DNA from 4 places in the Guptibacillus hwajinpoensis genome. Region 2 is predicted to be linked to each of the others. Evidence: riboswitches for the same ligand, from Rfam matches in the RefSeq annotation. Region 2 holds a riboswitch; each other region holds the start of a gene.
The links. Region 2 has a riboswitch for S-adenosylmethionine ahead of ABFG93_RS16580 (5-methyltetrahydropteroyltriglutamate--homocysteine S-methyltransferase). Riboswitches for the same ligand answer to the same signal wherever they lie in the genome.
Positions count from the first base shown of each region.

Region 1: linked by a shared signal. The riboswitch ahead of ABFG93_RS15640 (methionine ABC transporter ATP-binding protein) and the one ahead of ABFG93_RS16580 (5-methyltetrahydropteroyltriglutamate--homocysteine S-methyltransferase) in region 2 are both predicted to bind S-adenosylmethionine.
Region 3: linked by a shared signal. The riboswitch ahead of ABFG93_RS04965 (assimilatory sulfite reductase (NADPH) flavoprotein subunit) and the one ahead of ABFG93_RS16580 (5-methyltetrahydropteroyltriglutamate--homocysteine S-methyltransferase) in region 2 are both predicted to bind S-adenosylmethionine.
Region 4: linked by a shared signal. The riboswitch ahead of msrA (peptide-methionine (S)-S-oxide reductase MsrA) and the one ahead of ABFG93_RS16580 (5-methyltetrahydropteroyltriglutamate--homocysteine S-methyltransferase) in region 2 are both predicted to bind S-adenosylmethionine.

Region 1 is NZ_CP156674.1:3,019,898-3,023,031, reverse strand. It holds gene ABFG93_RS15645 (methionine ABC transporter permease) at 1-477, opposite strand, end outside; gene ABFG93_RS15640 (methionine ABC transporter ATP-binding protein) at 470-1,492, opposite strand; SAM riboswitch class I at 1,644-1,753, opposite strand; gene ilvA (threonine ammonia-lyase) at 1,878-2,888, opposite strand; gene leuD (3-isopropylmalate dehydratase small subunit) at 2,885-3,134, opposite strand, start outside.
Region 2 is NZ_CP156674.1:3,210,366-3,213,499, forward strand. It holds gene ABFG93_RS16575 (SNF2 helicase associated domain-containing protein) at 1-1,599, shown strand, start outside; SAM riboswitch class I at 1,729-1,828, shown strand; gene ABFG93_RS16580 (5-methyltetrahydropteroyltriglutamate--homocysteine S-methyltransferase) at 1,950-3,065, shown strand.
Region 3 is NZ_CP156674.1:970,980-974,113, forward strand. It holds gene ABFG93_RS04965 (assimilatory sulfite reductase (NADPH) flavoprotein subunit) at 1-1,340, opposite strand, end outside; SAM riboswitch class I at 1,512-1,626, opposite strand; gene ABFG93_RS04970 (glycoside hydrolase family 13 protein) at 1,843-3,134, opposite strand, start outside.
Region 4 is NZ_CP156674.1:275,848-278,981, reverse strand. It holds gene ABFG93_RS01290 (Na+/H+ antiporter NhaC family protein) at 1-953, shown strand, start outside; SAM riboswitch class I at 1,038-1,152, shown strand; gene msrA (peptide-methionine (S)-S-oxide reductase MsrA) at 1,255-1,899, shown strand; gene ABFG93_RS01280 (hypothetical protein) at 1,948-3,134, opposite strand, start outside.

The sequences.
Region 1 (3,134 bases), 190 kb from region 2:
TGCCGTAACCGTTATACCTGAAATGAGGGCTGGCATGGCTTCTGGAAGGAGCACCTTAAAAACAATCTCCCCATTTGAGGCCCCCATGGATTGAGAGGCTTCAATAACACCTTTGTCTACCTCTCTTAACGCAATTTCAACCATTCTTGCGTAGAACGGAGCCGCACCAGCAATCAGGGCTGGTAAAGCAGCATTTGCACCAAGCATCGTACCAATAATATATACCGATAGAGGAATGAGCAAGATGATTAGAATAATAAAGGGAATCGATCGAAACAGGTTAACAATTCCAGCTATTACGCTATTGATGTACTTATTTTCCCAGATGTTACCTCGTGCCGTTAAAAATAATAGTAGACCGAGTAAAATACCCAGAATAAATGTAGCAATTACAGAGATTGCCGTCATGTAGACTGTTTGAAGGGTTGCCTCCCACATATTCTCCCAATAAACGTTCGGAAATAAAGATTCAGCCATTCGTAATCACCTCCGCTTCGACTCCCTGGCTGCGTACATATCGAAGAGCTTCATCTATGACAGCCTGCTCACCCTTCAGGAAGACAGAAAGCTTTCCGTAAGGACCATCCTGAGTATGAGAAATTTTCCCTTGAATAATATTCACTTCGATCTCATACCTCCGAACCAATTCAGTCACGAGCGGTGAGCCTGTCTTTCCTTTCAGGAACGTAAACTGAACAAGTTCTCCAGCGGCATCCTCCGCCAGATGTGCAATCGATTCCTTCATTTCCTCTGGTTCACTTAGTTGATTTACGAAGTCTTTCGTAATGGGTTCCTGTGGATGATGAAACACTTCTAGTACTGATCCTTCTTCCACTACACGCCCACTCTCCATGACTGCAACTCGATGGCAGATCTTCCGAATGACGTGCATTTCATGTGTAATCAAAACGATAGTTAATCCCAGTTTTTGATTGATCTCAGTTAACAACTCTAGAATACTGTCGGTTGTCTTAGGATCAAGTGCTGAGGTTGCCTCGTCACAAAGGAGAACTTTTGGATTATTCGCAAGCGCCCTCGCAATCCCTACACGCTGCTTTTGTCCCCCACTCAATTGAGATGGGTAAGCATTCTCTCTTCCTTCTAACCCTACAAGTTTAATTAGTTCTTCTACTCGCTTACTGCGCTTTTCCTTTCCAACCCCTGAGATTTCAAGCGGGAAAGCAATGTTTTCGCGCACCGTGCGTGACCAGAGAATGTTAAAATGCTGAAAGATCATCCCTATATCTTGTCTAGCTGATCGAAGCTCTTTTTCTTTTAAAGATGACAAGTTATTTCCAGCTACTGTAACAGTACCTTCAGTTGGTCTCTCAAGAAGATTAAGCATTCGTATAAGTGTGCTCTTACCTGCACCACTGTATCCAATCACACCGAATATTTCGCCTTTTTTTATTGAAAGATTCACGTCCTTAACTGCCTCAACCTTTCCTGATTTAGCGAAGAACGTTTTCTTGATACTTTTTAGCTCAATCACATGTCTCACATCCTTTATACATTTACAGGTAGTAACCAGGCTAGATTGATTCCTATTGCCTATCATACCCCGGGTACGACTTAACAAATATGTTTCTATAAAAAATGCCTTCCTGCAGTGAGCAGAAAGGCATGTCATAAACGATGTCTTCCTCTCATTTCTCAAAGCATATGCTTTGCAGGAATTGGCACCTTTTCAAACAAGTTGTTCGACGGTTGCCGGGCTTCATAGGGCCAGTCCCTCCACCTCTCTGAATAAGAGATATAAAATTGAAATTACTTTACTCTGGTTAAGTGCTAAATTGAATTCTAGCATGGTACTTTATGAGTGTCAATTACTGAGCAAAAAGTCACAATAATCAAAAAATGTTCCAAAATGAAAACCATCAGCTAATTTTTCTGATGGTTTTTGCACGCTGTGCAAGGAGTTTATATGAGGGAAGCTTATCAATATCTGCGTTACCGCCACTAATAACTGATCCAATCTTCTCGCCATTAATTCTTCCTGATTTGAAAAGAACAGCAGCAAGTGAAGCAGCACCAGCACCTTCTACAAGGGTTTTATGTCTCTCGAGCATAAATAGAATGGCGGTTGCAATTTCCTCTTCTGACACAGTTAACATATCATCAACGAGATGATCAATAATCGGATACGTTAGTTTCCCGGGTTCTTTAACAGAAATGCCGTCTGCAATCGACTTTACCGATTGTAGCACTTTCGGCCCGGCACCTTTATAACGATTCCATGTAGCAGATGCTTCAGCTGCCTGAACTCCGATGATCTTAACGTGGGGGAAATATGATTTCATTGCGAGTGCCATACCAGCTAGTAGGCCACCGCCTCCTACCGGGACAAGAATCACGTCCAGATCGGGGCATTGCTGCATCATTTCAAGCGCTACTGTTCCCTGACCTGCCATAACGTCAGGATCGTCAAACGCATGGACGAAGGTGGCTCCACGCTCTTTCTGCTCGCACTGTGCCCCTGCAAAGGCTTCGTTGTAAGAATCCCCTTCGAGAACAATTTCTGCACCATAAGAGCGGGTAGCCTCGATTTTACTGATAGGTGTTTGTGCAGGCATAAATATTTTAGATTTGATCCCTCGTTCATTTGCAGCGAGGGCTACTCCCTGTGCATGATTTCCAGCAGAAGCTGCAACAATGCCACGAGCAGCTTCAAGGTCCGTGAGTCTTGATACTTTGTTGTAAGCACCTCGGAGCTTAAAGGATCCCGTGCGCTGCAGGTTCTCCATTTTCAAGAACACATCTTTATTTGTTCGATCATTTAATGTTTTAGACTGCTGAAGCGGTGTTCGATGGACCGCCTGGAGCAGATTCTCCATTGCACTTACAACGTCAACGCCATATTTCTCCTGATAATTCCCAAGATCATTCACTCTCCCACATATTGTTTTTCTTCATATTGACTGATTTTCTCTTCAAGTGACAGTGTACGAGATACTTCATCCCAACCGTTTAAGAGCATTTCTTTCCAGTAAGGATCGATTTCAAATGAAGCCGAAAGTCCATTTCCATCACTGACTTGCTGTTGCTCTAGCTGAACACTGAGCTGGTACCCATTTTTCGACTTCGAAAAAAGTTCTGTGATCGTTTCCTGAGGAAGCGCAATCGGAAGGATTCCG
Region 2 (3,134 bases):
TTATCTCTTGAGACGAAAGAGATGGAAGAAATTCATCGTTTCTTGACGACCGTCCCGGCACAGGATGAAGATTTGGAGGCGAGTTTAAATATACCGGTTACCAAAAGCCTTCATCTTCTTGATTCTATTGATACGAGTGAGCTTTTTACGGTAGAGGATTCTTTTCGACAGTTCTTAGATCAACTCCTTCATCCGGGAAAATTGGATTTTGAGGTGCCAGAGAAGTTAGATCACATCCTGCGTGACTATCAAAAACGCGGATACAAATGGATGAAAACACTAGCTAGCTATGGATTCAGTGGCGTTCTAGCTGATGATATGGGACTTGGTAAAACACTGCAAAGCATCACTTATATTGTATCCGAGCTATCAATCATTCGAGAACGTAAGCTCCCTGTTATCATCGTTTGCCCGTCATCTCTCACCTATAATTGGCTGCATGAAATAAGGAAATTTGCTCCTGATATCCGAGCGGTTGTCATAGACGGAAATCAATCGAATCGAGAAAAGATACAAAAGAATAGCGCAGAAATGGACGTCGTCATCACATCCTATCCGCTACTTCGGAGAGACATTAAATGGTATGAGAATCAATCGTTTCACACGGTGTTTTTTGATGAGGCTCAGGCGTTCAAGAATCCAACGACACAGACTGCTAGAACGGTTAAAAGGATCGAGGCAAATCACCGTTTCGGACTGACAGGGACACCCGTGGAAAATTCAATTGAAGAGCTCTGGTCAATCTATCATGTCATTTTTCCACAGCTATTCCAGGGGTTGAAAGATTATAGCTATCTTACAAGGAAAACCATTGCTCGAAGGGTTCGACCCTTTTTACTTCGTAGAATGAAAGAAGATGTACTTGCGGAGTTACCTAAAAAAATGGAGTCCCTTGAGTTAACCGAGCTTTTACCTGAACAAAAGAAGCTCTATGCAGCCTATTTAGCAAAGCTACGAACGGATACACTGAAGCACCTCGACAGGGATACCATTCGAAAAAATCGGATAAAAATATTAGCAGGTTTGACGCGGTTGCGACAAATTTGTTGTCACCCTGCTCTATTTGTAGAAGGATACAAGGGAAGCTCAGCAAAATATGAGCAGCTGCTTCAAATCATTGAGGAATCAAGACTGTCTGGTAGAAGAGTTTTGATCTTCTCCCAATTTACTAAAATGCTTAAGCACATAGGTAGAGAGCTGACAGTCCGAGGTCAAACCTATTTCTATCTAGATGGAGAAACGCCTGCCGAGGAGCGAGTACAAACCTGTAATCGATTTAACGAGGGTGAGCGTGATCTGTTTCTTATTTCCTTAAAAGCAGGGGGGACTGGCCTTAACTTAACAGGTGCAGATACGGTGATCTTATATGATCTCTGGTGGAATCCTGCAGTCGAAGAGCAAGCAGCAGATCGAACGCACCGCATTGGTCAAGAGAAGGTTGTAAAGGTAATTAAGTTAGTAGCTCAAGGCACAATTGAAGAGAAGATGAATGAGCTTCAAGAGAAAAAGAGAGAGCTCATTGCAGACATTATTGATTCAGAAGAAAAAGCTTCAGCAACATTAACGGAAGAGGATATTCGTGAGATATTAATGGAATGACAGAAGGTGTATTTTTTCATAATCGAAACATACAATGCGGACCGTAGAAAAACAAATATTCTTATTCTCTTGAATTTTTACATTACTCCTGTATACTAATTATTTAACAAAACAATTTAATAGATAACTTTCTTATCAAGAAAGGTGGAGGGACTGGCCCGTTGAAACCTTAGCAGCAGACTTTTAAAGTACTGTGCTAATTCCAGAAGCATTGGCTTGAAGATAAGAAGAGAAATTTGTTATACAAAAATAACCCTCTTCTTATTAGAAGGGGGTTTTGTTTTTGTAAACCAAATCTAAATATTCATGCAGAAAATAACAATAAAGTTTAAAGAAAGAAGGAATTTAGATTGACGAAATCAGTAGAACAAAGAGTATCAAAAGCTCCATTTAAAGGAGACCATGTAGGGAGTTTTTTACGGCCGGAACGTTTGAAGCAGGCACGCTTACAGAAGGCAAAGGGTGAAATTACGGACCAGGAATTGCGGGAAATCGAAGACGAAGAAATTGTTAAATTAGTGGAAAAGCAAAAAGCAGTCGGGCTTAAAGCAGTAACGGACGGTGACTTCCGACGTAGTTGGTGGCATTTTGACTTCCTTGAAGGTTTGGATGGTGTGGAAGGTTTTGAAACCGAAAAAGGTCTCCAATTCGATGGTGTTGTGACAAAAGCGCATGGTATTAAAGTAACCGATAAAGTTGGATTCAGCGATCATTACATGATTGAGCATTTTAAATTCCTTAAAAGTATTGCAGGGGATGCGGTTGCGAAATTCACAATTCCAAGCCCTAATATGCTTTTCTTTAGAGGAGAGATCGATAAGGGGCTTTACGATAGTGACGAAGCATTTATAGACGACTTGATTGTTGCTTACCAGGGGGTCATTCAGGCGCTATACAATGAAGGATGCCGTTACCTGCAAATTGATGATACATCATGGGCTACTTTCTTTTCCGAGGAAGGAAGAGCATCAATTGAAGCGAAAGGAAAGAACCCCGAAAAGGTTGCAAAGTTGTGTGCCCGGGCGATCAACAAATCAATAGCCAATAGACCTGACGATATGCTCGTAACCATGCATATTTGCCGTGGGAACTTTAAGTCGACCTTTATGACGAGTGGCAGTTATGAAGAAATTTCCGAAACCATCTTCGGTGGTTTGAATGTCGATGGGCTTTTCCTTGAGTTTGATGATGAGCGTTCTGGTGGTTTTGAACCGCTCCGCCATGTCTACCGCTCGGACCTATCAATTGTTTTAGGTTTGATCACTTCGAAATTTGGTGAATTAGAGGACCCGGAAAAAGTGAAAGCACGAATTGCAGAAGCTTCAAGATATGTGCCGTTAGATCAGCTTTGTTTAAGTCCGCAATGCGGTTTTGCTTCCACAGAAGAAGGTAACTTACTGACTGAAGACCAACAATGGGAAAAAGTATGTCATGTATTGGATATTGCCAAAGAAGTTTGGAAGTAATTTATTCACATTAACATGTATATAACGTCTAGAAAATAGACACATAATCATTGAAATCAGGGGGCAATC
Region 3 (3,134 bases), 1.8 Mb from region 2:
GTATCACCCGGCTGTGAACGCTCCGCACATTGACCAGAGCATACGCCAGTGCGATCACGTCCGTGAGCATCGTATCTGAGCGCCCCGATTGTTAGATGGACTTCATCCTCATTAGCTCTTGAGCTGCTCGCGATCGAATATAGCCGCACCGGTATTTTTCGCAACACGGTTATGAATTCTTTTGCTGAAACGGGCCACGGCCCAAAATCGCGTACTAAATCAATTAGGTCCCGTCCATAAAGGTATGTTTTAAGCTCTTCCCCTCCAGCCTCCAGCACCTTATTAAGCGCATCATTTGGGGTGAGTAATGCGATTTTTTCAAGCAAAGGCTTTGTGAGACTTGTAATCTCATAGGTCTTCACAAGCGCCTCACGAAGGGATGTAAGGTCACCTTCCTTATTGATTGGCACCTGTTCATTAGGATCCCAATCCATTTCTTCAATTAAATGATCGACAAGGACTGTATCATTTTCAGGATAAATCCCCAGACTATCCCCTGGTTCATAATCAAGACCTGAGCCTTCAAGGTCTAGCTCAAGGTGGCGCGTCTCCTTGTTCGATCCCCTTCCATTAAGGTTGATATTCGCAATAATTTCAGCCTTAAACGGATTCTTTCTGGAGTATGTTGCTCGAGCTTGAGATGGTTCTGATTCCCCTGCTGAGGATGAACTTACTTCAGGCGCATCATTTAAAACAGCTAGAACCCCTTCAAACCATTCTTCCGCAGGCTCTTCAAAATCAAGATCGCAGTCAACGCGAGGATAAATCCGCGTCCCACCTAATTCTTCCAATCGTTGATCGAAATCTTTCCCGGTCTGGCAGAAAAACTCATAGGAGCTATCTCCAAGAGAAAGTACAGAAAAGCGTATATCCGTTATTTCTGGCGCTCGATCGCTATAAAGAAAATCATAGAAGCTGAGCGCATTATCCGGCGGATCACCATCACCATGTGTACTTGAAATAAGCAATAAATCCTGCACTTTCTTAAGAGCTTTCGGCTTGAAATCATCCAGTGATGAAAGGGTAACCGTATAGTCTTGTTCGAGTCTCTTAAAGAATTCTTCAGCGAGTCCCTCACCGTTTCCCGTATGCGATCCGTAGAGAATCGTGATCTCGCGCGTCTTAGTCCCACCCTGATTATGGTTTTCTAGATTTGGAACAGGATAATCTTGAACAGTTGGCTCAAGCGTTGCTGCTGCTTCTGTTGCACCAGGAACAGAAGGAACAGAAAGATACCCGCTCAACCAGATTTTTTGAGTTTCCGTAAGTGTTGGCAATAATCGATTTAATAGCTCCGTTTGCTCATGAGTAAACGGGCTGTTCATCACTTGGAACTGCAATAATATCCACCTCACAATAACTTTTTTAAAATAAATTCAATGTAGTACAAGTTGTTTACTCGGATTTAAACCTAAACTAATTTCACTTCTCCTTTCCTGCATCCTGTAAACGAAAAAAACCTCTCTTCGTTAAAGTAAGAAGAAAGGTTTTGTTAATAGAATCAGCCAATCTTCTTATCTTTCAGGCGCGTCGTCCTGCTGGATTTGGCACAGTACGTGATGAAGAACCATCACATCGGTTGCCGAGGCTTCAAAGGGCCAGTCCCTCCACCTCTCTTGATAAGAAATGTTGCTATGAAATTGTTAAAAAGCAATGATTGCTTCAAATTTTATCCTCTTGTGAATCAAATGTCAATATATTATTAGAAAATTATTATCATTCAATTAACTAAGAAAGGCCCAGAATAAGGTCTATTTCAAAAAGTTGAATCAAAATAACCATGACAATTTTCACTCAATTGATACGCTTTTTATCTTCAAAGTTTTATTGCGAATCATGATCTTAGAATTCCAACTTGTATACCCGTGCCTCAAAAGGGTGCAGCGCAAATCGTCCAATTGACTCATCCTCGTTCACATCGTAGTTACTGATCCATAATGATTTACTGCGATGCTTTAACTCTTCAGGAAGAGCAAATTCAGACTTCTGATCCGAGAAATTAAGAATAACGAGTATTGTTTCACCTTCATACCTTCTCGTATAAGCATAAATTTCGTCATGGTCTTCTAGAATAAGATCATACTGACCGTAGACAAGAATTGGATTTTCTTTTCGAAGTTTAATCAATTCTTTATAGTAATGGTAGATAGAATCAGGATTAGTTACTGCTAATTTTGCATTCACTTCTTTGTAATTTGGATTCACTTTTATCCACGGGTTACCTGTTGTAAATCCAGCATGACTCGTGTTATCCCACTGCATTGGCGTTCTAGCATTGTCTCGCCCTTTCTTGTATATCGCCTGCATGACTTTTGCCGGATCTTCTTTATCCTGGTCAACCTTTTCATGATACATATTTAACGTCTCAATGTCCTTATACTCCTCAATGGAATCAAAATGAACATTTGTCATACCAAGCTCTTCACCTTGATAGACGTAAGGCGTTCCCTGCAGCGTATGAAGGAAGGTGGCGAGCATTTTCGCTGACTCCACACGGTAGGTTGTATCATCTCCAAATCTTGATACCATCCGTGGCTGATCATGGTTGTTCAAGTACAGGCTGTTCCATCCTGCTTCTTCCAACCCTTTCTGCCATTTCGTGAACGTCTCCTTTAGATCGTTTAGCTTTAGAGGCTGAACATCCCATTTCCCATCACCTGAATCAAGATCAACGTGCTCAAATTGGAAAACCATATTCAGTTCATTACGATCATCAGCTGTATAATTCTGCGCATCAGCTACGTCTAAACCTGGCATTTCACCCACTGTCATCACATCATAATGAGAGAGAACCTTTTCGTTCATTTCCTTCAAATACTCATGGATCCGTGGACCATTCATGAAATAATCTCCACCAGAAACATAGCGTTTACCATTCGGATTTGGTGCATCCGGAAGCCCTGGTACTTTAGAAATAAAGTTAATAACGTCCATTCTGAAACCGTCAATTCCCTTATCAAGCCACCACTGCATCATGTCATAGACTTCCTGTCTTAAAGTGGGATTCTCCCAGTTAAGGTCAGGCTGCTTTTTACTGAATAAATGGAGATAGTATTCATCAGTTTTTTCATCATAGTCCCAAACAGAACCACTAAAAGCCGACTCCCAGTTATTCGGTTCTTTGCCGTCCTTAC
Region 4 (3,134 bases), 1.1 Mb from region 2:
CCATTATTGTCTTAATGCCAATAGCGACGGCTTTTGTTGGTTATATGTCTTCAGTTGTACAACTTTCTATCAGAGCTGAAGGTATCGAAGGAGATGGTTATCGTCTTTTTTTACAAAGCATTCCATATAATTTTTTCTCGATCAGCATCATTCTTATCGGTTTTTATTTAAGTTTCTTCCATGATCGTAAAAAGCCAGCAACAGATGCAGGTAATCCTGAGAAAAAGCTGGATGACAAATGGGAAGATTGCCATCCAGCTGTAGCGAAAGAACTTCCATCAAAACCATTTAATTTAGCCCTGCCGCTAGGTGGCGTTATACTACTAACCCTGTTGTTAACCTACTGGAGTGGGTTTGAAAAAGGCTTCACCTCACCTGTGAATGCTTTTATTGAAGCTGATGTGCTTGATGCAATGGTATTTGCTCTCTTAACTACCGTACTCTTTACGTTTTTGCTCTATTTATTCCAGCGATTTTCATTAAAAGAGCTCGTCCGTTTCTTTATCGAAGGTGGAAATGATATGATGCCTGTAATCGTTCTGCTCACGGTTGTATGGGGGCTTGCCGCCTCAGCCGAAGCTCTAGGCTTTTCTGAGTTTGTAACGGCCAATCTTGATTGGATCCCTGCGTTATTTGTGCCCCCAGTTCTTTTCTTAGTAGGCGCCTTTATCTCTTATTTTATTGGTTCATCGTGGGGCACGTGGGGTATCTTGATGCCGCTCGGGGTTTCTCTCGGCAATTCGACGGGTACGGATCTTCCACTTGTAATCGGAGCTGTTTTTGCAAGCGGAACGTTCGGCGCTTTTTCATCCCCATTAAGCGATAATACGAATACGATTGCGAGAATTCTTCAATTAAATCCCATGACGTATGCAAAATTTAAGCTTGGCCCAGCATTAATTGGAGCGGGAACGGCTGCAGTTGGCTATTTTATTATCTCTTTCGTCATTTAAAAAAGGTGAGTACATTTCTATTGACATTGCTAGGGAAACCATTTAATATTGACACTAACTTAATAATCCTTTGTTTAAAGGATCTTCTTATTCAGAGAGGTGGAGGGACTGGCCCTTAGATACCTCGGCAACGGACCCATGAACATTATGTTCAGGTGGAACCGTGCCAATTCCTGCGGCGAAAGTCGGAAAATAAGAAGAGGCTCGGTATAACCAAACCCTCTTCTGTTCGGACAGATGGGGGTTTTTTCGTATGCATCCACCATCTGGAATATTTATTTTGTAGAGGGAGTGAGTGAACTTGCATACATTAAATACCGAAACTAGAAAACAACAGCTTATTAACACCCTTCTTTCAAAAGGAATTTATAAGAGGGGAAGCAAGCAGCTTTATATGTTAACACTTAATGATTTAGAGAAAATATATGTAGAAGAGAATGCAGTTACCAATATAAGAAACGGAGTGGGCACAGTGAATCTAGCAACGTTTGCAGCAGGATGCTTTTGGGGTGTAGAGGCGCTTTTCCAACAATTACATGGCGTGATTTCGACTTCAGCAGGCTTTACTGGAGGCGAGACCATTAATCCAACCTACGAAGATGTTTATACAGAATTAACAGGGCATGCTGAATCTGTTCTTGTTGAATATGATCCAGCAGTGATCTCATATGAAGAATTACTCGAAGTTTTTTTCGATAATCATAATCCAACCTCATTGAATCGTCAGGGAGAAGATGTTGGTACGAGGTATCGCTCTGCTGTCTTTTTCCACTCAAAAGAACAGGCAGAAGCGGCACAGATTGTTAAAAACAAGCTAATAGCTTCAGGTCGCTTCAAGAAACCGATTGTCACGCAAATCGTTCCAGCAACGACATTTTATCGCGCTAACGAGTATCATCAAAGCTATCTCGCTAAACGAGGCCAGTCTTCTTGCAAAATTTCATGATCCAAAAAGGCTCTCCTTCAGCATTGAAGGAAAGCCTTTTTCTGTGGTCTAATCAGCATGATTAACACCAATATGATCAACGAAAATGGACCCTTTCATCGATTGATCAAACTGAAACGTAAGAGAATCCAACTTTTTAGGATCGAAAGATGGATTATTATCAATAAATCTTTCCATTGGAATGTTGAACGTTTGGAGAACCGGTTCTGTTGGCTCTCCATAACGTTCTTCTTCAAAGTATATGGTTTTTGTATGCTGTACCGGCAAAACAGGATGCATAGGCATGATGTCACTAAGAACAACACTGGCAGTTTCTCCATCTGAAGTCAACTTAACGCTGAAATCTACCGGTTTCTGATTTTCAACTTCAGAAAGATTCGCCGCAGTAAAGGTTAAAGAACTTCCCGCCTTGTAAGCAAAAGGATCCTGCAACAGCTTAGAAAAGCTTAGCGTATAGTAGCCGTTTTTAGAATAAGATTGGTCCCACTTCAGGAACACGCCATGATTGTCTCTTACTTTATCTCTTCTGAATTCTAGCTCTCCTTCGTACCATTGGAGTAAGCTTCCTGCCGTGATATCAATATATGGAGAAGTAGCAGTGGTGACATCGACATCTTCTTCAAAATCGCTATAGATGATGTAGGAAGGATCTTCGTATTTACTGATATACGTTGTTTTAGGAAGCCATTCAAGGGCATAGCGGTAATCTTCAAACATCGGTAAGTAAGAGTTATTGTCATGTAAAGTGGCTTCTAGAAAACCAGATACATACGTTTTGGCAATTTGTCTCTGTTCTTCACCCTCAAGTAGCGGCTCTTTATTTAATAACATGGTGAAGGGGAAATAGGTATCATTGTCTTCCCAGGTTGTATTAAATTGTCCGTGATTCGCGCGATCAATGTAAAGGGCAGATTTAATCGCCTCTTCACCGCCGGTTAAATTGATCCCATTATATTGACGATCGCCCTCAAATTCGGATACATCACTATCGTAAGAACCATGGAGCAATAAATAATTAACGTCATCCACTTCGATTTTACGGTCTGACAACGTTTGATAATCAGTTGGTGCAATGGCGATTACCGTTTTAATGTTGAAATCAAAATCAAAGCGCGTGATCGCATTGTTAGGGTAGCGGTCAAGCTGATTAAATTTTGCAGCTAGAATCGCTGCCTGCCCACCACGAGAATGTCCAATTAACGCTATGTTAGCCATATCGACGTTTTGATAAAATG